Regions from separate parts of the Pantoea eucrina genome, predicted to be linked through region 2. Evidence: predicted binding sites of a transcription regulator. Region 2 holds the regulator's gene; the other holds the start of a gene.
The links. Region 2 encodes LexA, which represses DNA repair genes until DNA is damaged. Its sites were predicted from a motif close to TNCTGTATGTACATACAGNA; they were not measured.
Positions count from the first base shown of each region.

Region 1: a site for LexA is predicted at 1,930-1,949, ahead of sulA (SOS-induced cell division inhibitor SulA). Genes of this name have one in related genera too.

Region 1 covers NZ_CP083448.1:1,223,389-1,226,803, reverse strand. Annotated here, with positions in the region: gene yccS (YccS family putative transporter) at 1-1,122, shown strand, start outside; gene LAC65_RS05675 (TfoX/Sxy family DNA transformation protein) at 1,146-1,748, opposite strand; gene sulA (SOS-induced cell division inhibitor SulA) at 1,970-2,461, shown strand; gene ompA (porin OmpA) at 2,811-3,415, shown strand, end outside.
Region 2 covers NZ_CP083448.1:253,277-256,691, reverse strand. Annotated here, with positions in the region: gene dinF (MATE family efflux transporter DinF) at 1-1,070, opposite strand, end outside; gene lexA (transcriptional repressor LexA) at 1,200-1,814, opposite strand; gene LAC65_RS01130 (diacylglycerol kinase) at 1,920-2,288, opposite strand; gene plsB (glycerol-3-phosphate 1-O-acyltransferase PlsB) at 2,416-3,415, shown strand, end outside.

The sequences.
Region 1 (3,415 bases), 970 kb from region 2:
AATTTGCGTGCCATTGATGCGCAACTTGCTTCACTTGCTTCAGAACAGCAGCTGTTTGAGACGCCGCTGCAGAGTGAGCACCATCTTTCGCGTGACACGCTGCGTGGCTGGTCCGATATACGTCTGCGTCTGAGCCGTCACCTTACGCCCGCCTCTCCGCTGTTTCGCCACGCCATCCGAATGTCGCTGGTGCTCTGTATAGGTTATGCCTTTATTCAGATTACCGGGCTGCAGCGCGGTTACTGGATACTGCTTACCAGCCTGTTTGTCTGTCAGCCCAACTATAACGCCACGCGTCGCCGGCTGGCGCTGCGTATCGGAGGGACGCTGGCAGGTGTGGCAATCGGGCTGCCGGTGCTGTGGCTGGTGCCCTCGGTGGAGGGGCAGCTGCTGCTGATCGTCCTCAGCGGCGTGCTGTTTTTTGCTTTCCGTCAGATTCAGTATGCGCAGGCCACGCTGTTTATTACCCTGCTGGTACTGCTCTGCTTCAATTTACTGGGTGAAGGCTTTGACGTGGCCCTGCCGCGTATTGTTGATACGCTTCTGGGATGCGGACTCGCCTGGCTGGCGGTGGCGTTTGTCTGGCCTGACTGGCGTTTTCGCAAACTCACCACAATAGCCGATCGCGCGCTGAATGCTAACTGCCGCTATCTGGATGCCATCATGGAACAGTATCATCAGGGCAAAGATAACCGGCTGGCTTACCGGGTTGTACGCCGGGATGCGCACAACGCTGACGCCGAACTCGCCTCTGTGGTATCGAATATAAACAGTGAACGCCGGGCAGAGCAGACGCTGCGGGAGCACGCCTTCAGACTGCTCTGCCTTAATCACTCGTTTCTGAGCTATATCTCAGCGCTGGGCGCACATCGCACCCGCTTAACACCGGGGAAACTGCTCACGCTGCTTGATGACGCCGTCTGTTTTGTTGAGGATGTTTTACAGATTGAGTGCGTGACGAACGATCGGGTAGCCGCGATGCAACATACGCTTCAGCAGCGCATTGGCGAATTGAAAACCAGTACTGAAGCCCAGGCACCTTTGATTTTGCAGCAGCTCGATTTACTAATCACACTGCTGCCTGAGATCGCCCGCCTGCGCCGCGCCCTGGCGCAGGCCTGAAACAGTAACAGCGGCTCCCGGGTTTACCGGCGTAGCCGCTCCTGGTACCAGCTGCTCAGCGCCTCTTTTACGTCAGCCGGAAGCGCCGCCTGATGATGGCCAGAGATCGCCCCTTCAAGTGCCAGCAGCGTTTTCAACCCGACATGCTTGTTGACGCTGCGCAGCTTAAGCCAGCTCTGTCGTGACCCCATCTCCTGCAGCGATTCCACCGAGCTGATCCCCGCTTTATGCAGCATCAGCTCCATACGCAAACTGAGATTAGGAAGATCCTTGAGCCGCAGCGAAATATTTTTTACTGCGGCATCAGCCTGTGCCGCCTGCAGGGAGCTGGCTGACAAACGGATCAGCTGCCTCCTGTCCTGCCATAGCTGCTGATCAACTTTGAAGTAGCTCAGGGTGACAGGGATGCCGCGCTTGCGATAAACCAGCGGCTCCAGCGGCCGCTGAACGGCATAAAGCCGCAGCGCCTCACTGGCGCGCAGGTAGAGCGTGTCATTATCAATATAGGCGAACACCACGCGCTCAATAGCCAGTGCGTAGCCGCCAAACTGCGTACGCGACTCTATATCTCCCAGAACCGACAGGGCGTCGATCGATTGCTCTACTACCTCATTTTTTCGCTTCATCATGTCCCTTTTCCTCATTCCTTGTGCAGGGTATTTCCTATAAAACATCGACTATTCATTTAGTTAGAAGATAAAAAAAACGATTTACTGATTCAATGAATAAAACGCTTTTAATGCCATCTTCTGCCAGTTTTGAGAGACATTTTCAGAAAATGAAGTTGATCTCTGTTAATTTAAACAGTACTGTACATTCATCCAGTTCACTACTGAGCGAGTATATTATGCGCACGCATTTCTCTGGCCCTGTTGATCGTTCCTCCTGGTTAGCGCCTTCCACTGCAGTTCAGCCGTCAATGGGCGGTATAACGGAATTACGCTACAGTGAGCATCCTGGCATGATGCAATTGCTTCTGCTTCCGGTGCTCAAACAGCTGAGCGAACAGTCACGCTGGCAGCTCTGGCTGACGCCAGCGCATAAAGTCAGCCGCCGCTGGATCCAGCAGTCTGGTCTGCCGCTTGAGAAGAGTATGCATATTACTGAATCAGATCGGCTCAGTACGGTTGAGAATATGGTGAAAGCGCTGCGTACCGGAAATTACAGCGTAGTGCTGGCCTGGATACCCTGTGAACTGCAAGAGAATGAGCGTCAGATGCTGCAGCAGGCAGCAGAAGAAGGCGAAGCTTTGGGTCTGATTATGCGCCCGGAAGAAGCTGATATCATTTCTGCCAGACAACCCGGAAGCACAAAAATTCCCTCGGATTTGTTTCATTAAGTAAAAAGTGAGGTTTATCTCAGCTTTTTTTTCCGGCCTGTTGCCGCTAAGCTACTGATAATGTTCCCGCCAGTCAGGACAAGGGCTTAGCTGCAATTCTCTATTTACAGACCGAAAATTTTGCCCCGTCAATTGTTAAAATGTGTGTATTTACACCTGTTTTTTTACCTGCTCACCTCACATCATACTTGTAAGTTTTCAATCTCGTTGTAGACTTTAGCTCGCCAGGGTGCTCAATAACCTCCGTTTTTTCGGTAGAGTCATAAGCGAGCGTTCAGACCCGGCGAAGGATTACAACCAAGAGCAACCTTTTTGCTCATTGCCTATTTGGATGATAACGAGGCGCAAAATGAAAAAGACAGCTATCGCAATTGCAGTGGCACTGGCTGGCTTCGCTACCGTAGCGCAGGCCGCTCCTAAAGATGACACCTGGTACACCGGTGCTAAACTGGGCTGGTCTCAGTATCACGATACTGGTTACTACGGTAACGGTTACGCGAACAACGACGGTCCAACTCACGAATCTCAGCTGGGCGCAGGTGCTTTCCTGGGCTATCAGGCGAACCCATACCTGGGCTTCGAGCTGGGCTATGACTGGCTGGGCCGCATGCCTAACAAAGGCGACAACATCAACGGCGCATTCAAAGCGCAGGGCGTTCAGCTGGCAGCTAAACTGAGCTACCCGATTGCTGATGACCTTGACGTGTACACCCGTCTGGGTGGCATGGTATGGCGTGCAGATTCTACCCAGAACAACACTCTGACCGGCGAACGCCGCAGCGACCACGACACCGGCGTTTCTCCGCTGGCTGCAGTGGGTGTTGAATACGCAGTGACCAAGAACTGGGCAACCCGTCTGGATTACCAGTGGGTTAACAACATTGGTGATGCAGGTACCGTTGGCGCGCGTCCAGACAACGGCATGCTGAGCGTAGGCGTTGCATACCGCTTCGG
Region 2 (3,415 bases):
TGCCAGATCAGATAGCGGTCAGCCGCCTCACGCAGCGACTCAATCGAGGTCAGCAGCGCGATAATTGCCGGACCGCAGAGGGCGTAAATCACAGCGAACAGCAGCGCCACAATGCCCGCCTGCCGGCAGGCGGCATACCAGATCAGCCGCAGCCGGCTGCGATCGCCTGCGCCGGTCGCCTCACCGGAGCAGGCTTCCACCGCATACGCAAAACCATCCAGCGCATAGGCAGTAAAAGTCAGGAACATCAGCAATACCGCATTGACGGCGACCACGTCAGCGCCGAGTCGCGCGCCCAGTAGCGTCAGCGAGGCGAAGCAGAGCTGCAGCAGCAGCGAACGCAGCATGATGTCGCGGTTAAGCCGGAACAGGCGCGCGGCGTCGCCGCGCCAGCTGGCTTTAAGCAGCGAAAATGATATGCCGCGCAGCGCCAGCACCCGCGCCACCATCCATAGCCCCACGGCCAGCGTCACATAGTCCGCGACGGCGGTGGCCGCTGCGGCACCCGCCACGCCCCAGTGCCACTGCAGAACAAACAGCAGATCGAGCAGGATATTCACGACGTTGCCGGTAATAAGCAGCACCATCGGCGCGCGCGCATACTGTACGCCGAGCAGCCAGCCGAGGATCACCAGATTTGCCAGCGTGGCAGGCGCGCTGAGCCAGCGGATAGCGATAAAGGTTTGTGCCTGCTGCTGCACCGCCTCGCTGCCGCCCATCAGCGCGGCTGCCAGCTCGCTGACCGGCGTTCGTAGCGCAATGAACAGCACGCCTGCCGTCAGCGCAATCAGCATCGGCTGGATCAGCGCCCGCGCCAGCGCTGGCTTATCGCGGGCGCCGAACGCCTGCGCCGTCAGGCCAGTGGTGCTCATCCGCAAAAAGAGCAGCAGCATAAAGACAAAGCTGGTGGCCGTTGCACCCACGGCTACGCCGCCGAGGTAAACCGGGCTGTCGAGGTGGCCAATGATAGCCGTATCCACAATGCCCAGCAGCGGTACGCTGATGTTAGAGAGGATCATGGGCAGCGCCAGGCGCCAGAGCGTGCGATCAGAAGAGGTAAACAGCGGCATCAGCCAGTCCTGTTATTGCGGGCAACGCGCCTCATGCAGCTGCACGGCGCCACGGTTGGAAGCAGAGGGGTAATATAGCAGACCGCGGCCTGTGCAGGCACAGACCGCAGCGGGGGGACTAACCAGGTATTACAGCCATTCACCGGTACGGACAATACCGACAGCCAGACCTTCAACGGTCAGAGACTGCTGGCGCGTATCCACTTCGATAGGCTGAAAATCGCTGTTTTCCGGCAGCAGATGCACGATAGCACCCTGCTTTTTCCAGCGTTTTACGGTGACCTCGTCGTCAATGCGCGCCACCACGACCTGGCCATTACGCACATCCTGGGTTTTATGCACGGCAAGCAGATCGCCATCCATAATCCCGATATCTTTCATCGACATGCCGCTAACGCGCAGCAGAAAATCCGCGCTCGGCTTGAACAGGTTAGCATCGACCTGATAGTGGGTCTCGATGTGCTCCTGAGCCAGCAGCGGCTCGCCGGCAGCGACACGCCCGATTAACGGCAGTCCACCGCTTGTCTCTTCTTCCATCAGCAAGCGAATGCCGCGCGAGGCGCCAGAGACAATCTCAATGACCCCTTTACGCGCCAGCGCTTTCAGGTGCTCTTCAGCTGCATTGGGTGAGCGGAAGCCCAGCTGTGAAGCGATTTCAGCACGCGTTGGCGGCATGCCGGTTGTATTAATATGGTCGCGAATCAGGTCATAGACCTGCTGCTGCCTGCTGGTTAACGCTTTCATCCCGCCCCCTGGTTGTTTATACAGTCGCTGTGAGTATATACAGGTATTGGCGAAATGAAAACCGCAGCTGCGGCAAAAATCAGCGATATATCGGTACGGGCGGCCTTAATATGCGTGCGGCCAGAGCAGCGTTATCCAGACAAACAGCGCGAGAAGGATCGTCAGCAGTACGGCGGCAGAACCCATATCCTTAGCGCGGCCCGCCAGCGGATGACGCTCCTGGCCGATTCGGTCGACCACCGCCTCAATCGCGCTGTTGAGGATCTCCACCACCACCACCAGTATCACCGAACCAATTAGCAGCACGCGCGTCACTGCGTCCACATCCAGCCAGCAGGCGACAACTACCGCAATCACCGCTGCAACGGCTTCCTGACGAAAGGCCGCTTCATGTTGCCAGGCTGCGCGTATTCCCTGCCAGGAGTAGCCCGCCGCTTTGATGATACGCAGCAGGCCGGTAACGTTATTTGCCATGAATAGGGAACCCTTGAGTAATTTTGGCGTCAATGAGTGCGCAGCGTGCGATGGCACAGCCACAGATCTCCGCTGCACTTTCTGGTATGCTTGCCGCGCTTTGCTAACAAGAGGCTTCAAGTTGTCTATGTCAGGTTGGCGTAAACTCTATTACAAATTATTGAATTTACCACTCTCTATTTTGGTAAAAAGTAAGGTCATACCGACCGATCCGGTTTCGGAGCACGGTATCGATCCCACTCGTCCCGTGATGTATGTTTTGCCTTATGATTCAAAGGCGGATCTGCTTACATTACGCAACCAGTGTCTGCGGCTTGATCTGCCCGATCCGCTCGCGCCGCTGGAGATTGACGGCACGCTGCTGCCGCGCCATGTGTTTATTCATGATGGCCCGCGTGTCTTTCCTTACTATGTGGCGAACCCGGAGTCAGTGAAACTGTTTCACGACTATCTGGATCTGCATCGTAATAACCCGCAGCTGGATGTCCAGATGCTGCCGGTGGCGGTGATGTTTGGCCGTGCGCCGGGTCGTGAAATTCAGGGCGAGCCTACGCCGCATCTGCGCGTACTGAATGGCGTACAGAAGTTTTTCGCCATTCTCTGGCACGGTCGCGACAGCTTTGTCCGCTTCTCTTCCACCGTCTCGCTGCGCCAGATGGCGACCGAACACGGCACGGATAAGTCGATTGCGCAGAAGCTGGCGCGCGTGGCGCGTATTCACTTTGCCCGCCAGCGTCTCGCCGCGGTGGGACCAAGCCTGCCCGCCCGTCAGGATCTGTTCAACAAGCTGCTGCAGTCGAAGGCGATTGAAAAAGCGGTTGAAGATGAAGCGCGCAGCAAAAAGATTTCGCATGAAAAAGCGCAGCAAAACGCCGTTGAGATGATGGAAGAGATCGCGGCAGACTTCTCATATGAGGCGATCCGCGTTACCGACCGCATCATGGGCTGGCTCTGGAGCCGCCTCTATCAGGGCATTAGCGTCAACGGCGGCGAGCGCGTGCGTCAGCTGGCGCAGGATGGTCATGAAATAGTCTATGTGCCCTGCCACCGCAGCCATATGGATTATCTGCTGCTCTCCTACGTGCTTTATCATCAGGGGCTGGTGCCGCCGCACATCGCTGCCGGTA